Regions from separate parts of the Ruegeria sp. N10 genome, predicted to be linked through region 3. Evidence: riboswitches for the same ligand, from Rfam matches in the RefSeq annotation. Region 3 holds a riboswitch; each other region holds the start of a gene.
What was found. Region 3 has a riboswitch for cobalamin ahead of ACR0JI_RS19825 (DUF4198 domain-containing protein). Riboswitches for the same ligand answer to the same signal wherever they lie in the genome.
Positions count from the first base shown of each region.

Region 1: it holds a riboswitch for cobalamin, as region 3 does, so the genes downstream of both, ACR0JI_RS00320 (DUF1636 family protein) here and ACR0JI_RS19825 (DUF4198 domain-containing protein) in region 3, are expected to answer to the same signal.
Region 2: it holds a riboswitch for cobalamin, as region 3 does, so the genes downstream of both, ACR0JI_RS04715 (ABC transporter substrate-binding protein) here and ACR0JI_RS19825 (DUF4198 domain-containing protein) in region 3, are expected to answer to the same signal.
Region 4: it holds a riboswitch for cobalamin, as region 3 does, so the genes downstream of both, ACR0JI_RS18785 (hypothetical protein) here and ACR0JI_RS19825 (DUF4198 domain-containing protein) in region 3, are expected to answer to the same signal.

Region 1 is NZ_JBQFLY010000001.1:64,484-70,004, forward strand. Features, by position in the region: gene cobN (cobaltochelatase subunit CobN) at 1-1,750, opposite strand, end outside; gene cobW (cobalamin biosynthesis protein CobW) at 1,754-2,809, opposite strand; gene ACR0JI_RS00320 (DUF1636 family protein) at 2,814-3,188, opposite strand; cobalamin riboswitch at 3,283-3,487, opposite strand; gene ACR0JI_RS00325 (NAD(P)-dependent oxidoreductase) at 3,590-4,585, shown strand; tRNA gene ACR0JI_RS00330 (tRNA-Cys) at 4,763-4,836, opposite strand; gene ACR0JI_RS00335 (protein-L-isoaspartate O-methyltransferase family protein) at 5,061-5,521, shown strand, end outside.
Region 2 is NZ_JBQFLY010000002.1:279,650-285,170, forward strand. Features, by position in the region: gene ACR0JI_RS04695 (2-hydroxyacid dehydrogenase) at 1-565, opposite strand, end outside; gene ACR0JI_RS04700 (SH3 domain-containing protein) at 764-1,225, shown strand; gene ACR0JI_RS04705 (NADPH:quinone reductase) at 1,337-2,326, shown strand; tRNA gene ACR0JI_RS04710 (tRNA-Gln) at 2,417-2,491, shown strand; cobalamin riboswitch at 2,653-2,844, shown strand; gene ACR0JI_RS04715 (ABC transporter substrate-binding protein) at 2,998-4,002, shown strand; gene ACR0JI_RS04720 (FecCD family ABC transporter permease) at 3,999-5,048, shown strand; partial or broken gene ACR0JI_RS04725 (ABC transporter ATP-binding protein) at 5,045-5,521, shown strand, end outside.
Region 3 is NZ_JBQFLY010000023.1:13,093-18,613, forward strand. Features, by position in the region: gene ACR0JI_RS19810 (ABC transporter permease) at 1-462, opposite strand, end outside; gene ACR0JI_RS19815 (substrate-binding domain-containing protein) at 570-1,589, opposite strand; gene ACR0JI_RS19820 (ROK family transcriptional regulator) at 1,764-2,969, shown strand; cobalamin riboswitch at 3,091-3,289, shown strand; gene ACR0JI_RS19825 (DUF4198 domain-containing protein) at 3,422-4,207, shown strand; gene cbiM (cobalt transporter CbiM) at 4,214-4,825, shown strand; gene ACR0JI_RS19835 (cobalt ABC transporter permease) at 4,822-5,385, shown strand; gene cbiQ (cobalt ECF transporter T component CbiQ) at 5,385-5,521, shown strand, end outside.
Region 4 is NZ_JBQFLY010000019.1:8,073-13,593, forward strand. Features, by position in the region: gene ACR0JI_RS18775 (DNA polymerase III subunit gamma/tau) at 1-1,606, opposite strand, end outside; gene ACR0JI_RS18780 (protein-tyrosine phosphatase family protein) at 1,779-2,291, shown strand; gene ACR0JI_RS18785 (hypothetical protein) at 2,283-2,690, opposite strand; cobalamin riboswitch at 2,782-3,000, opposite strand; gene ACR0JI_RS18790 (alpha/beta hydrolase family protein) at 3,134-3,991, shown strand; gene rsgA (ribosome small subunit-dependent GTPase A) at 4,028-5,056, opposite strand; RNA gene ffs (signal recognition particle sRNA small type) at 5,215-5,313, opposite strand; gene ACR0JI_RS18805 (bifunctional 2',3'-cyclic-nucleotide 2'-phosphodiesterase/3'-nucleotidase) at 5,353-5,521, opposite strand, start outside.

The DNA of each region.
Region 1 (5,521 bases), on a different contig from region 3:
CGCCGATCCGGCGTTTGGCCTGCGCGGCCTCGCCCGGGTCGTTGACGATGAACGGGTAGATCACCGGCAGGTCACGGATCAGTGCCTCGGGCCAGCAGTTTGCCGATAGGGCGACTGATTTGCCGGGCAGCCATTCCAGCGTGCCATGCGCACCGATATGGATCAGCGCATCCGCTCCAAGACCTTTGCGCAGCCACAAATAGAAGGCGACATAGCTATGGCGCGGGGTGCGCGAAAGGTCGTGATAGTCGTCATCGCGCAGCTCGGGTGTTCCGCGTTCTGGTTGCAGTGCGACCAGTGCCTTGCCGCGTCGCAAAGCAGTGAATTGAAACGCGTCATGAGCGAAAATTGGGTCTTGCTCGGGATCGCCCCATACGGTGTGCAGATCGGTGCGCAGGGTCTCGGGCAATTCAGCGAGTGCACTCAGATAATCCTCAAGCGGCCACGATACCCGGGCGTCCAAGAGTGTGTCGGCAATCGGTTCGGCAGCCGTGATGTCGTAGCCTTCACCGTGAAGATCAGACAGCATCGCTTCGGCTGAGGCCAACGCGTCGAGACCGACCGCATGGGCCATCTGCCAGTCTTTGCCTGGATATGTGGACAGTACCAACGCGGGGATCTGGTCTGCCTTGGGTTTGTCATTCAGGGCGAGCCAGCCCGATACCCGGTCGATGATCGCCTCGATCCGGTCCGGCTCGGCCCGATGCGCAAAACGCGAGTATTCCAGATGCGGATCGCGCTTGCCCGGCTCTTTGAAGGAGGCAATGCCTGCTGATATTCGCCCGTCCACTTCGGGTAATACCACATGCATGGCGAGGTCGGCAGGCGACAGGCCGCGTTCGGCCTCGGCCCAAGCCTTGCGTCGCGAGGTGGCGAGGGCGACCTGAAACACCGGCACATCCGCCGCGTCCAAAGGCGACGTGCCAGACGCGCCCTTTCCCGAGAATGAAGTGGCGTTGATGATGGCCGATGGTCTCAGGGCAACGACCTGTTCCCTGAGCCAGTTGGCAGCGGCCGGGGCCTTGAGCGACGGGGCGAACAAACCCACCGCCTGGAGCCCGCGGGCGCGCAGGCTGCGGATCAGGGCCGCGACCGGGGCTGTGTCTGCTGATGTCAGATAAGCGCGGTAGAAGGTTACGAGAATGCGTTTAGCATCGTTCACGAACGCGCAATCCACCGGGATGACACCCTGTTCCGGGCACCACGCACCGCATTCGGGCAGGGTTTTCGCGCCCATCACCGGGCCGGCATAAAGCCCTGCTGCTAACGCCATCTGTGCCAATGCGGCCTGCGCGGCGACTTCTCCGCCGGTATCACACAGATGTGCCAGCCGCCGCAGGGTCGAGAGGGGCAGGGTCGAATACTCATCCAACCGAGTGTCTTCGCGCCCATCCGCCGGTAAAACGGCCAGCGCGATGCCTTTGGCCTGTGCCAGTGCCAGAACCTGTTGCAACCCGTAAGACCAATAGGGCACGCCACCGATCAGACGGATCAGGATGCCCTTTGCGCCTTCAAGTGTCTGTTCAACATAGGTGTCGACGGACAGTGGGTGTTTCAATGCTGCAAGATTGGCCAGTCGCAAGGTTGGCATCCGCCCCTCAGGTCCGCCGCCGCGATGCCAGCCCGCCGCGAAAGCGCCCAGGTCACTGTCGGAAAAGGACAGTACAACCAGATCAGCCGGGCTTTGGCCCAGATCGGTTGGGGTCTCGGTTTCCTCGAGCCCGTGGCTTTCGCGAAAGACGACGTGCATGACTTACTCGGCAACCTCGGTCACACCCACTAGGATATCACGGATCTCAGCCTCTTTGATGTCGTCATGTTCGGCAATGACGACCAGGCGCGAGCGGCGCTCTTCACCGGGCTCCCACGGGCGGTCGTATTGGTGACGAACCCGTACGCCGACAGCCTGAACCAGCAGGCGCATCGGTTTGCCAGTGACGGCGGCATAGCCTTTGACGCGCAGGATATTCAGCTCAGTTGCCAGACGTTCAATCCTGGCAACCAGTTCCGCCGGGTCGGTCTGTTCCGGCAACTCGACGATGATGCTTTCGAAATCGTCATGCTCATGATCGTGATGGCCATCGTGATGTGACGGGCGCGCGTCCATGTCATCTTCGGCGGCAGCCTCAAGGCCAAGCACGACACGAACGTCGACGACACCCTCGGCAACCTCGACGACGGGAAGCGGGCGCGGCGCCTCAGCGGCGATGATCTGTTTAGCTTTCGCGACACCTTCGGGACCTGCCAGATCGGGCTTGGTCAGCAGGATGATATCCGCGCACGAGATCTGATCCTCGAACACCTCGGACAAGGGTGTTTCGTGGTTGATCGAGTCATCAGCCAGCCGTTGGGCATCCACCGCTTCAACGTTCGGAGCAAAGCGACCGGCGGCCACGGCCTCGGCATCGGCCAGCGCAATAACGCCATCAACGGTGATCTTCGAACGGATATCAGGCCAATCAAACGCTTTCAGCAGCGGTTTGGGCAGTGCAAGGCCGGATGTTTCGATCAAAATGTGATCCGGGCGCGGTTCCAGCGCCATCAGCGCCTCGATGGTCGGGATGAAATCATCGGCCACGGTGCAGCAGATGCAGCCGTTTGCCAGTTCCATGATGTTTTCCGCAGGGCATTCCGGAATCGCGCAGGACTTCAGGATGTCGCCATCAACACCCACATCGCCAAACTCGTTAACAACAATCGCAAGGCGCTTGCCCTGCGGGTTCTGCATCAGATGGCGCACCAGCGTGGTTTTGCCCGAGCCCAGAAAGCCGGTGATCACAGTGACGGGGAGTTTTTCAAGGTTCGACATGATCTCAGGCTCCAATCGGGGGAATGCGCGAGGCGCAATTTTTGCGGAAATGTTCAGGACGGTCGCGCCATTTCACCAGACCATCGCCTGTGGCCAGATACTTAGTCGCGCCATCGATGATGACATCGACGTGATCGATTTCGTTCAGATTCTCGTAAACAAAGGTCCAGCGATCCGGCCCGCCCCGAAGAACGATGGAACAGCCCTGATCGCAGTTCGAAAGGCATTCGACCGGTTTCAGAGTGATACCATCCGGCAGGACAGCCTGTTCCAGGGCCTTGTGCAACAATGTGCCGGGTCGCTCAGCGTCATCCTCGACGGGCAGACCCCGGCGGCAAGTCGTGCAGACCAGTAGCTCTACCGGTGCGTTCTCGGTCATGTCTCTCATCCCCCCAAATCCTCTTCGCGGGGGACGGGGTTTCATGCGGGCACCACGTCTGCACATGGACCCGACACCGGAACACCCCGCCCGGTTTCAACTTCGGGTGTTGGCAGGTCTCCCGGCTTGCGGATGCCAGAGCGGTCGCTCTGTCGGATGTCCCGCCTTCCCGGCACAGGCCAGTGGCATTGGGCATCCTCTCCGGTCACGGTCGCGGGGGCGGCTGCGCTTGGCGGATGAACCGTTGACGCATTCCCTTTTCATCGGCTGTCGCCGACACCAACGAAAGGGACATGCGGCACCGCTGACCCGCTTGTCAAGCGGTTCGCGCGCAACAAATAAGCCAAGGAGAAAAAAGCGACCTGTAGGCGTCGTTCGGCGGCATGAAGAATGTGTTCGGTATGTGGTCGCATGACGGGAAAACGACGAACTTGGAGATGCGTCATATGAAAGTGGGATTTATCGGTCTGGGTAACGTAGGCGGCAAGCTTTCGGGATCCCTTTTGCGCAACGGCATTGATCTGACTGTGCATGACCTGAACGCGGATCTGGTGGCCGAGTTTGTCGCCAAAGGTGCAAAGGCGGCTGAGGGGCCCGCCCAGTTGATGCGCGATTGCGATGCGGTGATCACCTGTCTGCCGTCTCCGGCAGCATCGGACGCAGTCATGCAGGAGATGTTGCCCGAAGTGGGCCCCGGCAAGATCTGGATGGAGATGTCGACCACGGACGAGGCCGAAGTCAAACGCCTAGGTGCCGAAGTCATATCGCGCGGCGGTGCGGCCGTCGATTGCCCGGTTTCTGGCGGGTGCCACCGTGCCGCGACGGGCAATATCTCGATCTTTGCGGGCTGTAACCGGGAAACGTTTGAACGAATTCTGCCGTTCCTGACGACAATGGGTCGTCGGGTTTTGCACACCGGCGAACTGGGCTCGGCCTCGGTGCTGAAAGTGATGACCAATTATCTTGCCACCGCCAACCTGATCACCTGCGCCGAAGCACTGGTTACGGCAAAGGCTGCGGGGATGGATCTGAACACGACCTATGAGGCGATCAAAATCTCGTCCGGCACGTCCTTCGTGCACGAAACCGAAAGTCAGGTCATCTTGAACGGGTCGCGCGATATTTCCTTCACCATGGATCTGGTGAAGAAGGATATCGGTCTGTTTCAGGAGGTCGCCGACCGCGCCGGGGTGCCGCTGGAAATAAACCCGGTGATGATCAATATCTTTAACGATGGTATCGCACGCTATGGCGAACGCGAGCTTTCACCAAATATTATCAAGCGGCTGGAAGAGGCAACTGGCCTGGATATCACCGCCCCGGGCTTCCCTGCCGAAATGACGGATGATGAGCCGGAGGAGCCGGGATACGAGGTTGTGCCACAAGGGCGCGCCTGAACGTAAAGCACATACCAGACAAAATCGGGCCCCTTGAACGAGCAGGGGTAGGCAGGAGTTCCGAAAAACACGCCATATCTGGCCCGCAATTCGACAGAATCGCGGGCCTTGAACGTCTTGAAATACCGAGCGTCGCACGCGTGTACTGCGGGGTTAAGTCAGCGATTTTGATGTGATTGGAGGCGAGTACCGGAATCGAACCGGTGTACACGGATTTGCAATCCGCTGCGTCACCACTCCGCCAACTCGCCTTTTCAAGTAAAATCAAATACTTGCCGTGGTGTGATTGGGTTTTTAACAGCTTTCCTCTGGGGCGTCCAGTGGATTGCGTGCGAATTTGCCGGCAAGACTGAAATTTGCCGAAGTCCATGCCCAAGAAGGTGATCACGATTCAGGTTGCGGCAACAGGGGCGTTGCTGGAAGGTTCAGGATATGGCACAAGCCCGACATCTTTGGGAATGAGACGAGATATCCAATGACTGACTTCGCAGCCCGGCGCCGCACAATGGTTGATACACAGATCCGCCCCTCTGACGTCACCAAGTTCCCGATCATTGAGGCTATGCTGAGTGTTCCGCGGGAAAGCTTCGTACCCGATTCTCAACGCGAGGCGGCCTATGTGGACGGCCTGATTGATCTGGGTGGAGGGCGCAGCATGCTGGAGCCGCGGACCCTGGCTAAAATGCTGGACGTGCTGAACATATCCAAGGATGAGATGGTCCTCGATATCGCTCCGGCAATGGGATATTCCACGGCTGTCACCGCACGGATGGCTGAGTTGGTTGTGGGTGTTGAATGCGACGAAACCCTTGCAGCCGAGGCGCAAAACCTCTTGGCCGAGGCTGACGTGCACAACGCCATCATCCACGTCGGCGCGTTGGAACAGGGTGTGGCGGAACACGGCCCCTATGATGCGATCATGGTGCAGGGCGGTGT
Region 2 (5,521 bases), on a different contig from region 3:
CAATCTCTGGGCGCAATCTGCGGCGGTTGTGATAATGGATCTGCATACCAAACGCCTTGGCGCGGCGGGCCACGGCCTGTCCAATCCGGCCCATGCCCAGAATACCCAGACGCCGCCCGCCAATGCGACCGCCCAGAAACGCGGTGGGGGCCCACCCGGTCCAGTCGCCTTGCTGCATGACGCTCAACCCTTCGGGAATGCGCCGTGTGACAGCGAGAATCAGGGCCATGGTCATATCTGCCGTGTCGTCGGTCAGCACACCGGGCGTGTTGGACACCAATATGCCGCGCTGCCGCGCCGTCGCCACATCGATATTGTCGACACCGGCCCCGTAATTGGCGATCAGCCGCAACTTTTCACCCGCCTGACCCAATAGCCCGCCATCAATGGTATCGGTCACCGTGGGCACCAGCACATCGGCATCCTGCACCGCTGCTACTAATTCCTCACGCGTCATTGGGGTGTCGTCGTCGCGCAGGCGCACGTCGAACAATTCGCTTAACCGGGTTTCTACTGCCTCAGGCAACCGTCGCGTAACGACAACACTTAAACGTTCTCTTGGCACCTCGGCTCTCCCACTGCTTTGCAAACGGACGCGCGCCATGGCATCGTGGCGCAGGATAAGGCGGGGCACAAGAACCCCAATGGCATTGTGTCGACCTTTTTTCAGAACCGGATCAACAGGCATAAGAGCGGGCAGTCAGTGAGTGGTATTCGACCGGTAAAACGCCGATCTCTGGCGGTAGTTTCCGTATTTCTGGTCATGTTCGGTGTCTGTGCCGCTCAGGCCGAGGTCAAACGCGGATCGGTCACCAACCTGCCCCTGCCCCGCTATGTGTCGATGAAGGCAGCCGAAGGCAACGTGCGACGCGGACCGTCCCTGACCCATCGAATCGACTGGGTGTTCAAACGGCGCGGCATGCCGCTGCAGGTCACTGCCGAATATGGCAACTGGCGCAAGGTCCAGGACCGCGACGGCGCGGGTGGCTGGGTTCACTATGCCTTGTTGTCTGGCGTCCGAACGGTGCTGATCGAATCCGAGATGCTGCCTGTTTATGCCCGCCCCGATCCAGCCTCGCCCGTGAACGCTCATTTCGAGACCGGAGTAGTGGCGCGCCTTGGAACCTGTTCGCAGGACTGGTGCCGGATCACCGCTGGCGGATACCGTGGCTGGACATTGAAATCGAACCTTTGGGGCGTCGATCCTTCCGAAATTCGGGAATAGGCGAAAGACGAATTCCGGTATCCGCGGTTGCGCATCGCCCTGAAAAAGCGCGACAAGGTGTTTGAGTTACCGGCCCAATCGCCGCTTAACTCGACCTAAATGGAGGACGCTATGCGCGCAGTCACTTATTCAGCCTTCGGAGACGCTGTCGATGTCTTGCGTATACAGGATATTCCCCTGATCCAGCCTGAACCAGGTGAAGTCACGGTCGAGTTGTCCTATTCCGGCGTAAACCCCTCGGATATCAAGGCCCGTGCGGGAACCCGGCCGGGTGTCACGGAACCCCCGTTTCCGCTGATCGTTCCGCACAGCGACGGGGCTGGAGTCATCACAGCGGTTGGCGATGGAGTACCCGCGGCGCGGATTGGCCGGCGCGTGTGGATTTGGAACGGGCAATGGCAGCGCGCATTTGGTACAGCTGCCAGCCACATCACCCTGCCCGAATCTCAGGCTGTCGAACTGCCCGAGACAGTGTCACTTGAAACCGGGGCAATTCTTGGAATTCCGGGCCTAACCGCAAGCCATGCGGTGTTCTCGGGCGGCGCACCGGGCGGGCAAACCATATTGATCCATGGCGGGGCGGGCACCGTCGGGTATCTGGCTGTGCAGCTTGCCAAATGGGCCGGAGCCAAAGTGATCGCAACGGCCAGCGCCCGCAACTTTGACCGGGTCAAGGCAGCTGGTGCGGATGTCGTGCTCGACTACACCGGTGAACACCTTTCGGATAAGATCCTCGATGCAAATGATGGGCATGCAATCGGTCGAATCGTCGATGTCGAATTTGGACAGAACCTTGCCACCAACGTTGCCGTCATCGCCGAAAACGGCCGTATCAACGCATATGGATCTGCCCGGAATATGACACCTGTCTTTCCCTTTGGACCCATGATGTTCAAGGCCGTGACGCTCGAAGCGGTTCTGATCTACCTGCTGCCCGCGGACTTGCGCGCCACCGCAATAAAGACATTACACAAGGCACTGACTGATGGCGCACTGATCTGCCCCGTTCACAAGGTCTTTACGTTGGAAGAATGCGCTGCGGCCCATGCGCTGGTACAAGAAGGCAACCGTACCGGAGCGGTGTTGATCGATACCAAATGAGGGGCCTTCAAAAAAAATTTACGGCGCTCGCTTTTTTTGCAAAACGCTCTTGAACCCTGCCATCAACAATCGTAGATAGCCGCTCACCGTTGGGGTGTAGCCAAGTGGTAAGGCAGCGGTTTTTGGTACCGTGTATCGTAGGTTCGAATCCTACCACCCCAGCCATGATTTTCCTATATATCACACACCGACGTCCTCGGGGCGGATTGTAGCGCCTTCTCAGCGGCTTGTCTGACGTCAGCACCATGTTGAGACGCGCAGGTTCATGCCCTTGGGAGAAAATGGGAAAGACCCCCGAGTTTTTTCTTGCCGCAGAGTAAGTGTTAAGGTACCCGCGTTTTACCGGTCCCGATGTGGCTAAGAGGGAATCCGAGGTGCCTTTTGGTGCCAACCGGAACTGCCCCCGCAACTGTAGGCGGCGAGCGCTGTCCATTCCGTCACTGGGCCATTTCGGTCTGGGAAGACAGGACAGACAAAGACCCGTCAGTCAGGAGACCTGCCGGTATGAAACCGAAACACACCGGGCGGGGTTGTCCGGGGAGGTTGCCGAAGAAACGCGCCGGGCGGGCTATGTACCACTCTGCGCTCACAGCAGGCAGAAAAGCGTCTGTTGCTTCGGTAAATGCCCATTCACCCGTTCTCTGGTCATTGACACATGGAGATCGATTGTCATGTTTCTACGCACTGGCCTGATTGGCCTTTCCTTGCTGGCTACCAGCGCTGCCGCCGAAGGAAACTTTCCCTTAACCATCGAAAACTGCGGTCACTCGGTCACGTTTGACGCGCCAGTGACGTCGTCAGTCACGGTCGGCCAAGCCGCGACCGAGGTGCTTTATGCGCTGGGTCTGGGCGAGCAGGTTCTTGGAACCTCGGTATGGTTCAACGAGGTGCTGCCTGAATATGCCGAGGTGAATGCCAAGGTAGAGCGTCTGGCAGACAATGATCCCAGCTTTGAAAGCGTTGTTGCCAAGCGGCCGGGACTGGTCGCAGCGCAATATGAATGGCATGTCGGACCCGAGGGCATCGTCGCCACGCGTGAGCAATTTCACGAACTGGGTATTACAACTTACGTAATGCCTGCGGATTGCGTCGGCAAAGACAATACGGTCGGCGGCGATGGCACCCGCCTGCAAGCGTTCTCGACCGATACGCTGTATCAGGGTATCGAAGAACTGGCGGCAGCCTTTGATGTGTCCGAACGCGGCACGGACCTGGTTGCCAAGTACAAGGCCCGCGAAGCCGCAGCCGTCGCCAAGGCGCAAGCCGTGAAACTGGACGACGTGTCAGCCGTATTCTGGTTTTCATCTCCTGAAATGGAAAGCGATCCGTTTGTGGCCGGGCAGAAGGGCGCACCGGGATACATGATGAGCACATTGGGCATCCGCAACGTCATCGAGACGGATGAAGAATGGCCAACAGTTGGCTGGGAGACCATTGCCAAGGCCAACCCGACAGTGATCGTGATTGCCAAGATGGACCGCCGTCGCTTTGCTGCGGACGACTACCTGAAAAAGCTGGAGTTCCTGCGCGCTGATCCGGTGACCAGCCAGATGGATGCGGTCAAGAATGACAGGATTGTCGTTATGGATGCGCAGGCCATGGACGCCACCATCCGCGCGATCCCGGCGCTGGAGGATCTGGCCGAGAAGCTGGATACCATCGGAAACAACCTGTGAACGAGGTCGCCGCAATCTTTCGGCAGGGTTTCAAGGCCGCGTGCCTAACTGTGCCATTGTTGATTGCGGCGGTCCTTGCGGGCGCGATGATCGGGGAAACCTCGTTGTCGCCCGATTTGGTTCTCTCCGTTCTGGTCAACAAGCTGGCCGGAGCGGACCTGCCCGTCGACCCAATTGATCAGGGTATTATCTGGAGCTACCGGATTCCTCGCGCTCTGGTCGCTGCGTCCTGCGGTGCCGGTCTGGCTGTCGCAGGGGTCGTGTTGCAGGCATTGCTGCGAAACCCGTTGGCTGACCCTTATATTTTGGGCATTTCTGCCGGGGCCTCGACAGGTGCCGTGGCTGTAACCATCGCTGGTTTAGGCGGGGGAGCTTTGTCGCTGTCTTTTGGCGCGTTCAATGGCGCGCTTTTGGCTTTTGGTTTTGTCGCATTGCTGGCCCGAGCCTCCGGCGCAGGCGGCGGGCGGGCTGCGACGGCGCAAATCGTTTTGGCGGGAATTGCCGGGTCTCAGTTGTTCAATGCGCTAACGGCCTTTATCATCGCCAAATCCGCCAATGCCGATCAGGCGCGCGGGATCATGTTCTGGCTGATGGGAAACCTCAGCGGCGTGCGCTGGCCGGATGTATATCTGGCCATTCCGGTGGCCTTTGCCGGCTGGCTTATTTGCCGCTTTCACGCCAGAGCTTTGGACGCATTTATTTTCGGCACTGATTCAGCGGCCTCGCTGGGCATACCGGTGCGGCGGGTGCAGGCAACCCTGATCTTCGCCACCGCGCTGACAACAGCGGTCATGGTTTCGATCGTCGGGTCCATCGGCTTTGTCGGGCTGGTCATCCCTCATGCCGCACGGTTCCTTGTAGGACCGGGGCATCGCAGGCTTATCCCAACGGCCGCCTTGATCGGAGCGGTCTTCCTGATCGGCGCCGATATCGTGTCGCGCATCATCATCCCGGGTCAGGTTCTGCCGATTGGGGTGGTTACCGCCCTGATCGGTGCGCCTGCCTTTGCCGTAATTCTGGTGCGCGGCCAGAGGAACGCCCAATGAAGATCGAGGCGCAAAACCTGACATTTTCGGTTCGCGGCAAGACTTTGCTGTCAGACGTATCGTTTGTCGTGGAGCCCGGCGAAACACTGGCTTTGGTCGGACCCAACGGTTCGGGCAAATCAACTCTGATGCGCCTGTTGGCGGGTTTGGCACGTCCGGTTTCGGGAAAAGTCGTCATAGCGGGCCATCCCGTTTCGCATTTGTCGCGCAGACAGATTGCCCAACGGATTGCCATTGTTGAACAACAGGCTGATACAGCCGAACGCGTAACTGCACGGTCCGTGGTCGAGCTGGGCCGCACGCCCTGGCTGTCGGCCTTACGGCCGTGGCGCGCCGAGGACACCTGGCAAGTCGACAAAGCCCTGCAAACCGTGGAAATGGCCGATATGGCACACAGAGAATGGGCGACATTGTCGGGAGGAGAGCGCCAGCGACTGCACATCGCACGCGCTTTGGCTCAGCAACCGGGACTC
Region 3 (5,521 bases):
AGGCGGCAGCTTGATGCGACTGACCAGAAACCCGTTCAAGGCCCCGATTGCCGAGCCAACAGCAAGGCCGCACACAATCGCAACCGAAGGCGGCATTCCATAGCGGAAAGTGAATTGCCCCATCACAACCGACGACATCACCATGATGGCCCCAACACTCAGGTCGATGCCTGCGGTCAGGATCACAAGGCTCTGCGCCGCGGCCACGATCCCGACGATCTGAACCTGTTGCAGGATCAATGTCAGCGCAAAGGGCGAAAAGAACTTGGGGCCCAGCAAGACACCAAAGATGACGATTGCAGCGACAAGGACGATCAGCGGGACCAGCGACGGGTTCACATGCAGAAAATGCTGAACCGTTCCGACAAATCCGCGTTGGTGATCGTCAAATTCGGCAACTTGCTCTGGGCTGCCCTTTGCGGCGGTTTCGAAATCGTCGGCTTGTCGTGAAGAATCGGACATGGAACTTCCCCCAAAGCGTCAGGTTTATGACGACTTTAGCAAGGTTTCGGGCGTGTGGGTGGTTTTGATAAGTGGAAGGCCGCGCAGCGGCCTTCCACACGTTCAGCTTAACCCCAGCAGAGGTCCATGCCTTCCTGAACCGAGATGGACTCGACGCCGTCGGCGGCCTTATCCGTCACAAGCGCCACGCCAGTGTCAAAAAAGTCCTTACCGGGTGTGTTCTCGGGTTTCGTCCCTTCGTCCGCCCATTTCTTGACAGCCTCAACGCCCAGCGATGCCATCAGCAGCGGGTATTGCTGGGATGTTGCGCCGATGACCCCGTCCGCCACGTTCTGCACGCCGGGGCAGCCGCCATCGACGGAAACGATCAGCACGTCATTTTCGCGCCCGATAGCCTTGAGCGCCTCGTAAGCACCCGCTGCCGCCGGTTCGTTGATGGTATGCACCACGTTGATCATCGGGTCTTTGGCCAGCAGGTTCTCCATCGCGCGGCGGCCGCCTTCTTCGTTGCCAGCGGTGACATCGCTGCCAACAAGACGCGGGTCGTCTTCATCGCCAATCACGTTCGGATCGGCCAGATCAACACCGAACCCCTGCAGGAACCCCTGATTGCGAAGCACATCCACAGTGGGCTGGCTGACCGCAAGGTCCAACGTGGCGATTTTGGCGTCGTTTGCCGCATCTCCCAGAGTGGCTTTTGCCCATTGTCCGATCAGAAGCCCCGCAAGGAAATTGTCGGTGGCAAAGGTCGCGTCGGCCGAGTCGATAGGCTCAAGCGGGGTGTCCAGCGCAATCACCAGCAGCCCGGCATCGCGGGCCTGCTGCACCGCCGGAACGATAGACGACGTATCTGACGCGGTCAGCAGGATACCCTTTGCGCCATCCAGTATGCAGGTTTCGATGGCCTGAACCTGAGTTTCGTGGTCGCCGTCGACTTTGCCGGCAAAGGCCTTCAGCGTCATGCCAAGCTCTTCGGCTTTGGCTGTCGCGCCCTCTCTCATTTTGACAAAGAAAGGGTTGGTATCCGTCTTGGTGATCAGGCAAACGGTTTCACCTTCGGCCATTGCACTGCTTGCCATGGCCGTAACCGCCAGCGCCGTAGCGCCTGCAAGTTTCGCAAGTTTCATCGGTAGTCCTCCCAGTTTTCCCAATGCCCGTCAGGGCATACGTCTGATCGGGCGAAATCCGGCCCGATCGAACGTGAAAACCATCACAAGATTCGAATTTTGAGTCAATAAATAAATCACTCTTATTTATTATTGACAGAAAGGAAGGGTTTCAACATTGTCGTCACGAAGGGGATGGCCGTGTCTGCAAACAACTCTTTGGACAATACCGCTGGCGTACGCGAGCCAGACATGCGCGGCACCAATCAAAGCGGAATGCGGGCCCGAAATGAACGGCTTGTCCTGTCACTGGTCCGGCGCCATCAGGCCCTTGCAAAATCTGAGATCGCGCGGATGACCGGGCTGTCGGCACAGACGGTTTCGGTCATCATGCGCCAGTTGGAAACCGATGGGCTGCTTCTGCGGGGCGAACCGATCCGGGGAAAAGTCGGGCAGCCCTCGGTTCCCATGCGCCTGAATCCGGATGGCGCGTATTTCTTTGGGCTCAAAGTCGGGCGGCGCAGTACCGAGCTGGTGCTGACGGATTTCCTTGGCAATGTCAGGCACCGTGAGCGGCGGACTTATGATTTTCCGACGCCCGAGGCGACACTGAGCTTTTCCAAGGAAAGCCTCGACAAAGTGATGACGTCGCTGTCGCCCGAAGCGCGCGGCAGGATCGCGGGTCTTGGGATTGCGATGCCATTCTACCTTTGGGACTGGGCACAGACATTGCAGGTTCCGCAGGAGAAAATGGATCCGTGGCGTGACGCGGACCTGAAAGGCGCGTTGGCCGCTAGCTATGACGTGCCGGTTTTCCTGCAAAACGACGCAACGGCCGCCTGCGGTGCCGAGCTGGTGTTTGGCCCTGCAGAAGGCCCGCGAGATTTCCTGTATTTCTATGTCGGCTTCTTCATCGGGGGCGGGGTGGTTCTGAACGGCTCCATCTTTTCAGGGCGGGGAAATGCCGGTGCGCTTGGCCCATTGCCTGTGCCGGACGAAGTGGGCGGAGTGAAACCGTTGATAGATGTCGCCAGTCTTTATGTGCTGGAGCGTGCGGTTGGTGGAAATGCCGCAACAGCCGGTTCAATCTGGGAAACGACACTGCATTGGGACGTACCGGAAACCCACCTTGAGAATTGGCTGAACCAGGCGGCGCACGGAATCGCCCATGCCATCGTCTCTTCTTGCAGCCTGATCGATTTCGAATGTGTCAAGATTGATGGCTGGATGCCTGCTGATATCAAGGCGCGGCTGGTGGAAAGGGTTGAGCTCAAACTATCCCATATGAACCTGACCGGGCTTGAACGGCCCTTGGTGCTGGCAGGGGCGGCGGGCCCGGATGCCCGGTCATTGGGGGCGGCCAGTTTGCCATTGTCGGAAAGATACCTGCTCGAGGGGTAGGTTCATCCCCGAAAAACCCCGACCTGTATCCAAAGCGGATCAACCGGAAAAAGGGCATTGCCCGCTGAACTTTTTGACAGCCAGCGCAATTGATCGTTGACGGATGCCGAAGAAGTCTGGCAAGCCGCTCGGCATGTCCGGTTCCGGGGCGTGCTCTGGAATCAATAGGGAATGCGGTGCGGGCTTTGGCCCAATTCCGCAACTGCACCCGCAACTGTAAGCGGCGAGCAGGGCTGAAGTGCCACTGGAGTTAATCCGGGAAGGCCAGCCCAACGCTTTGACCCGCAAGTCAGGATACCTGCCGGACATGTGCCTTTGACAAGGGCACTCCTAATCGGCGACGGGATGTGCGTCGGAGCAGGATGCTTGAAAAAGCAGCTCGGCTTGGACGTCCCCGCAGTCAAAACGCATCTCGTACCGGGGTTGGTACGATGGGACAAGGACGACTATTGATGACCAAGCTGCTTTCTGCAGCCGCTGTGGCGATGGCGCTTCCAGCGATGGCAAATGCGCATTTCCTGCTGGAATACACCTCTGACACCATGATCGACGCACCGGGGAATGTTCCGGTCAAGCTGATCTTCTGGCATCCGTTCTCGAACGGGCATGTCATGGATCTGGACAAGCCGCAGGAATTCTACGTGATCCACAACGGTCAGAAAACCGACCTGCTGGACACTCTGGAACCCGTGCGTTTCACCGGTGGGGAAAACGAAGGCGCGGCATTCACGGGTTATGTTCCGGTCAAACGGTCGGGCGACTATGTGCTGGTGACAGTTCCCCAGCCCTATTACGAGGGGTCTGAGGATATCTATATCCAGCAGATCGCCAAGGCATTCCTGAACCGCAACGAATTGCCGACCGACTGGATGAACCCGGTGGGCTTGCCGGTTGAGATCATCCCGCTCAACAAACCGACCAACATCATCGCGGGTTCGACCTTTACGGGTCGAGTTATGGCAGAAGGCCAACCGGTTGCGGGTGCCGAGATCGAGATCGAGTACATGGCCGCAGAACCGGACATGGAAAGCACGGCTGCTTCGGCCCCGACCGTCTCGCCGTTGCCGGGTGGTGCATTGGTCGCAACTTCGGATGATAACGGGTATTTCACATTCGGCGTTCCAAAAGCCGGATATTGGGGTTTTGCAGCGCTCGGCGCCGGTCCCGTGACCGAACACAATGGCAAAGAACTCAGCCAGGACGCGGTCATCTGGATCCGCGCCTGGGATTTGGAGTAACCGTAGATGCATATCGTTGACGGAGCCTTGTCCAACCCGGTTGTGATCGGCGGCGCCGTCGCTGCGGCGGGTGGAATTGCCATGGGCCTCAGGTCGCTGGATCTTGATCGCATCCCCACTGCGGGGGTGCTGTCAGCCAGCTTTTTCGTGGCATCGCTGATCCATGTTCCTATTGGTCCGTCGTCGGTGCACCTGATCCTCAACGGTATGGCCGGGCTTTTGCTGGGGTGGGCCGCATTCCCGGCCCTGTTCGTCGGGCTTTTGCTGCAAGCCGTCTTCTTTGGCTTTGGCGGGTTGACGGTATTGGGGATCAACACCCTGAACATCGCGTTGCCCGCGGTTCTGGCCGGACTGATCTTTAGCCGCCTGATCGCCCACGGCTCACCTCTGCAAGGTGCGATATGGGGCGGGGTCGGCGGTGCCTTTGCCATTGCCGCCACAACCGGCATGGTTGCGTTTTCACTGGCCTTGTCCGGGGATGCCTTCCTGCCTGCGGCCAAGCTTGTTTTCTTTGCACATATTCCTGTCATGGCGATTGAGGCGATCCTGACCGGGTTCGCGGTTTTGCTGGCGCGCAAGGTCAAGCCCGAGCTGTTTGTCAAACGAGCGGTCGCATGAGGTATCTGGCAATCATTCTGGCGCTGTGCTGTGCACCCCTACCTGCCTTGGCGCATAAGGTCATAGCCGGAGTGTTTAAATCCGGTGACGCCATCGAAGGCGAAATCGGCTTTTCCAACGGCGACATGGCAAGCGATACCGAGGTCATCGTCAACGGCCCGGACGGAGCCGAGCTGGGCCGTATCGTAACAGATGCAGACGGGTTTTTTATCTACACGCCAAACGCGCCGGTGGCCCATACATTCTTTGCAAACCTTGGTGCCGGACATGTGGCCGAGGTCACCATGCCCGCTGCGGATGTCGCCCGGATCATGGGCGTTGAAGCGGAACCTGATACCCCGCCAACAAACGCACCTGCCCAGACAGCGGCGGTGCTCAGCACTGAACAACAACAGGTCATTGCCAGGGCCGTGCGGGATGAGCTGCGCCCGCTGCGTCGGGAAATCGCGGCTTACCGCGAACAAAATGATCTGCAAACTGTTCTGGGTGGGATCGGATATATTGTCGGTCTGTTTGGTCTGGGCTTCTACTTTGCGGCACGCCGCAAGCTGGCGGCCTGATGGCGCATGTTCTGGGACAACAGGAAAGCACGCTGGTCAAAGCGGGCGCGCAGCGGCGCGGCGCGATCAACCCGCTTGATCCTAGGATGCGGATCGTTATGGCGGTTGTCTTCGCGGTGGTGACAGTGGCGGTGTC
Region 4 (5,521 bases), on a different contig from region 3:
CTTTCAGGGCCAGCTCGGCCCGGTCCCGCACTTCCGCGATGGTCGCGGCATCCCCGTCCGAGACAATGGAGACGGCCCATCGATTGCCGGTCCAGCGTTGCAGGGCAGAGCCCAATCGCGACGCCAGATCCGACGGTGCCTGAGGTGTCGGGGTGAATTCGATCCGGCCGGGCTGGTACGACACAAGGCGCACGCCGCTTTCCACCTCGACAAGCAGTTTCACATCGCGGTTTGTGCGGATCAGTTCCACCACATGCCCGAAGGTTGGATAGCGGGCCAGGGCCGTCTGTGCATCCTGCGACAGTGCGGCAACCGGTGCGCCACCCGCTCCGCGCGGGGGCGATGTATAAGCAGGCGGCGGGGTCGCGTTGGATTGCGTTGCCACCGGGGCCTGTCGCGACATTGACATGCCTCCGCCCGGCCCGCCGGGAGGCGGAGGTGGGGTGTCTTGCAGCCGTTTGATCAGTTCTTCGGGGCTGGGCAAATCAGCGACATGCGTCAGCCGGATAACAGCCATTTCGGCGGCCATCATCGCGTTGGGCGCGGCAGAGACTTCCTCCAGCGCCTTCAGCAGCATTTGCCACATCCGGGTCAGAACCCGCATCGGCAAGGCCTCGGCCATGTGCTGGCCCCGTGTGCGTTCGTCGGGGGAAACCGTCGGGTCCTGGGCCGCGTCAGGTGTGATCTTTACGACGGACACCCAATGCGTGATTTCGGCCAGATCGCGCAGCACGGCCAGAGGGTCTGCGCCTTCCGCATATTGACCGCTCAGTTCAGTGAGCGCCCCTGCCGCGTCACCGCGCAGGATCATGTCCATCAGGTCCAGAACCCGTCCACGATCGGCCAGACCCAGCATCGCACGGACCTGATCTGCCGTCGTCTCACCGGCCCCGTGCGAGATTGCCTGATCGAGCAATGAGGTCGCGTCGCGGGCCGACCCTTCTGCAGCGCGGGTGATCAGCGCCAGTGCGTCGTCGGCAATCTGCGCGCCCTCGGCCCCGGCGATCTTGCGCAGCAGACCGATCATGTCTTCGGGCTCAATCCGGCGCAGGTCAAAGCGCTGACACCGCGACAGAACCGTGACCGGCACTTTGCGAATCTCGGTGGTCGCGAAGATGAATTTCACATGTGCGGGCGGTTCCTCGAGCGTCTTGAGCAGCGCGTTGAATGCGCTGGTCGAGAGCATGTGAACCTCGTCGATGATGTAGATCTTGTAGCGCGCGCTGGCGGCGCGATAGCGGACACTGTCGATGATCTCGCGGATATCGTTGACGCCGGTACGGCTGGCCGCATCCATTTCCATCACATCGACATGGCGACCTTCCATGATTGCGACGCAATGCTCGCACTGACCGCAAGGCTCTGTTGTCGGCCCTCCGGTTCCATCCGGTCCAATGCAGTTCATGCCCTTGGCGATGATCCGCGCCGTGGTGGTTTTTCCCGTTCCGCGAATGCCGGTCATGATAAAGGCCTGCGCAATCCGGTCGGCCTCAAAAGCGTTTTTTAGGGTGCGCACCATAGCATCTTGACCCACCAGGTCGGCAAAGGTTTCCGGGCGGTATTTGCGGGCGAGAACCTGATAGGCGGGGCTGGGCGTGTCTGTCATGTCTACTCGCTCGGATTCGGTGCTTCGGCACAGCGTAGTGGCGGCGGCAGTCCGCGTCCACTGTGGGGCGAGATGATTTTTTGTTTCAGAAACGGACTGGTTTCCAACTAAACTGGACCAGCGGATTTAATGACTCATTTTGTAAAGAGTACCTTGGGGGAGGACGCACTTCATGTCGCAGCTGGTCATTTTTGCTCTGCAGGTCGGAGGCGGAACGCTTGCCCTTACTTCAATGCCAGGGCGTGGCGGGGATTACGCCACCGATCTGGATACGATTGCGGCGTGGAAACCAGGCCTTGTGATTTCAATGACGACGGATGTCGAAATGCTTCAGGATGGCGCGCAGCACTTTGGCAGTGACATCCAAAGCCGGGCCAGCCGGTGGGTTCACCTGCCGATCGAAGATTTTGGAGCACCGACGCAAGCGGTTCGGAAGGCCTGGCCAGAGGTCAGCGCCACGGCCCGACACGCACTGTCGGGCGGTGGCCGGGTCCTTGTACACTGCCGTGGGGGGTGTGGCAGATCCGGGATGATTGTTCTGCGACTGATGGTTGAATGCGGTGAACGCGCCAGCGACGCACTGGACCGCTTGCGGGCCGTGCGCCCCTGCGCTGTCGAAACCGATGCGCAGCTGGCCTGGGCGTCCCGGATCACCCCGGCACAGGTGGAAGTGGGATCAAGCTGAAAGCTGCTGTGGCGCGTAGCCGGTTTTTTGGGGGCGGATCGTCGAAACCTCGATCATGGCGCAAGGCAGGTTCGCGATGGTGCCCGAGGGCAGCGTGCTGAATGTAGGTCCAAAGATCAAATCAGCATAGGCATCCAGATCCCGAGTTGCCGTGTCAGGGTGTGTTCCACAGAAAATGCGAACGCTGCCGGATCGCGCTCTGATCGTTGCCATGCACCCTTCTGCGCAATGTGACAGCGCGCTGCTGCCTTCAAATTCGAAATCCTCGCTGGTGGCCGAAACCGCCTGCGCCATGGCTTCCGAAATCGAGCGGGCCAGTCGCGCCAAAGCCGGGCAGGTTTTCCCTGTCCGCTGGCACACCGTTGCGCTGTATTCGTGTGATTTTGTCTTCCAGATCATCCTGCGCCCTCCGCGCGTGGTGGGCTGGAATATTGGGGCAGGTGGGACAGCATTTCGCCGTCAGGACCTGCCCGGACACCCCGCCCGAGTTTCGGTTTCAGTTCCGATGGCAGGTCTCCTGACTTGCGGGTCATTGCTCTGCCGACCTTCCCAGCCCATAGGCCAGTGGTATTTCGGCATTGCTTACCGCTTACAGTTGCGGGGGCAGTCGCGGACTTGGTTGATGTCTGTGTGACCAGACAAACCGCACCGTGTTCCCTTTTCATCCCGACCTCTTGTAGGGGCCGGAAACCATCACACAACCGCTAGCGTCTGATCGCGTTCCGAGTCAAGCCGATCTTTAGGCCGGACGTTTGGTCATGCTGGATGCGGATTATGTTCCGGCCTAGTGTCGTCGGCATTGAAGGCAGGCAAACCGATTGTTTCAGTGAAAGCCGGGGATCATGTTGGATACGGAACAGACGGTGTTGATCGAAGATTTCAGCTTTCCGTCAGGGTCCGTGACCTTGTCGGCGCGGTTGTACCGGCCTGTGGGTGAGCCGGAAACCGTTGTTGTGCTGAACAGTGCTACAGGTGTGCCGCGTGACTATTATCGCCATTTTGCGCGATGGCTGACTACCAAGCGGGGGATGGCTTGCCTGACCTATGACTATCGGGACTACGGGCTTTCGTTGGTCGGCCGCCTGAAAGACGCGCGTGCAACAATGGCGGATTGGGCGTTGATCGATATGCCTGCGGCACGGGCCGAGATGCGCAGGCGGTTTCCAAAGGCGCAGCACTGGACCATTGGTCATTCGGTCGGTGCGATGCTGGGGCCGGTGCAGCCGGATATCAATCAGATCGACCGTATGATCTGTGTGTGTTCGGGGCTGGTGACTTTGAAAGATCACCCATGGCCCTATCGGGGGTTGGCGGGGCTGTTCTGGTATGGCCATGCACCGCTGATGGTGCGGGTGCTTGGCTATCTGCCTGGCAAAGCAATCGGGTTTGGCTCGGACCTGCCAGCCTCGGTATACTGGCAATGGCGCAAATGGTGCACAGCTCCTCTTAGCTACGTTCCCGAGATCGGGCAGAATTTGCCTGATGCGCATTGGGGCAGTTCTGGAACACCTGTGGATCTGTTCACGTTCGAAGACGACCAGATGGTTCCGCCCGAGGCGGTTTGGCGCCTTGCCGATCTGTATGGCCCCGGGGCCAGACGCTACCTTCTGAAGCCTGCCGAATTTGGGCTGCCGGAGATTGGTCACATAGGCGCATTTGCCCGGCGCAATGCAGCGGTCTGGCCGCGCCTGATCGCCTGATCAGACGCGACGCAGGTTTTCCATAACACCTTGCAGCTATGGCCGTTTGCGAAGCTTCTTGTCCTGCATGACACCGCGGACCATCTTGCCGAACGCCTTGTCCCGCGCCCGCGATTGCGCAACGGTTTCCGAGTTTCGTTGATCTTCGCGCCGCAGCTTGCGCCAACGGTCCAGCCGCGCCGGATCAAGAACGCCTTTGCCGATTGCGTTCTGCACGGCACAGCCGGGCTCGGTCTCGTGCTGACAATCCGAAAAGCGGCAGCTTTGGCCAAGCTCTGTGATGTCCGAGAACACGTTGTCGATTCCGTTCTGAGCGTCCAGCAAACGCAATGCGCGCATTCCCGGCGTGTCGATCAGCCAGCCACCGTTACCCATCCGGTGCAACGCGCGCACCGTTGTCGTGTGCCTGCCCCGTGCGTCGTCTTCGCGAATTCCAGAGGTGGCGAGGTTTTGATCCGTCATGGCGTTGCTGAGCGTCGTTTTACCCACGCCCGACGACCCGACCAGCGCGCCGGTCTGGCCTTTGGGGCACCATGCCAGAACCTTTTCGATATCTGCCGGGTCCAGCGCATTGATCGCCAGTACCGACAAAAAAGGGTCCAGAGATTGCACTTGTCCCGAGAAACTGCCGGGGTCATCCGACTGGTCAGCTTTCGTCAGGACAACGACAGGATAACATCCGGCCTGATGTGCCAGCGCCAGATAACGTTCCAGCCGGGGCAGGTTGAAATCGGCGTTGCACGAGCTGACGATGAACAACACATCGACATTGGCTGCAATCAGTTGTGTTGCGGCACCTGTACCGGCAGCCCTGCGTTGCAGCAGGCTGCGCCGGTCCAGAATGTGACGCACGCGGTTTTCGGCGTCGGCAAGGACCCAATCCCCAACGGCATATGAACCGGTCGGATTATCCGGTGTCAGCAAAGGGATATCACCATCCGGGCTCAGCCCGATCAGACGGTCCCGATGTACCGATGCGATACGAAAGGGCGTGTCAGAAGGAAAAACCGCATGCTGCGCGGCAAAGTAAGAGGACCATCCCAGGTCCGAAAGCGTATAAGACATTTATCTGCCTGTTTTCAGAAACAGCAATGCCAACGGATGGCATGCGCGCATCCGCAGGTCGTGTGTTCAGGCAGTCCGGTGATTCCGGTGAATCAGAACCAGTCTGCCCGAAGGGTTTTCACTACAATCATAAAGCCCTCCTGTGGCTGTGGTTCACGAAGTGAGAGGTTGGACATCGACCCAAGCGGGGCTCGTTGTGGCTGCTTCCTTCCGGACCTGACCAGGTTGGCGAGGCGCTCGCCCGCGCCAACCTCTCGAGTCCGGATATAGGGAAGGCAACGGGAAAAGACAACCCGTCAGAGCGTCAGGCGGATGCGTTCAAATCCCCTGCCATCCGAGCCCAGCAACACGGGATCGAACCTGCGCAACTCATCCAAATATTTCGGGGCGCCCGGACCTGTGCGAAGAATTGTTGTCACGCCCCGCTGCGGTATCAGCGAGAACGGGTAGGGCTGCGTGACGATC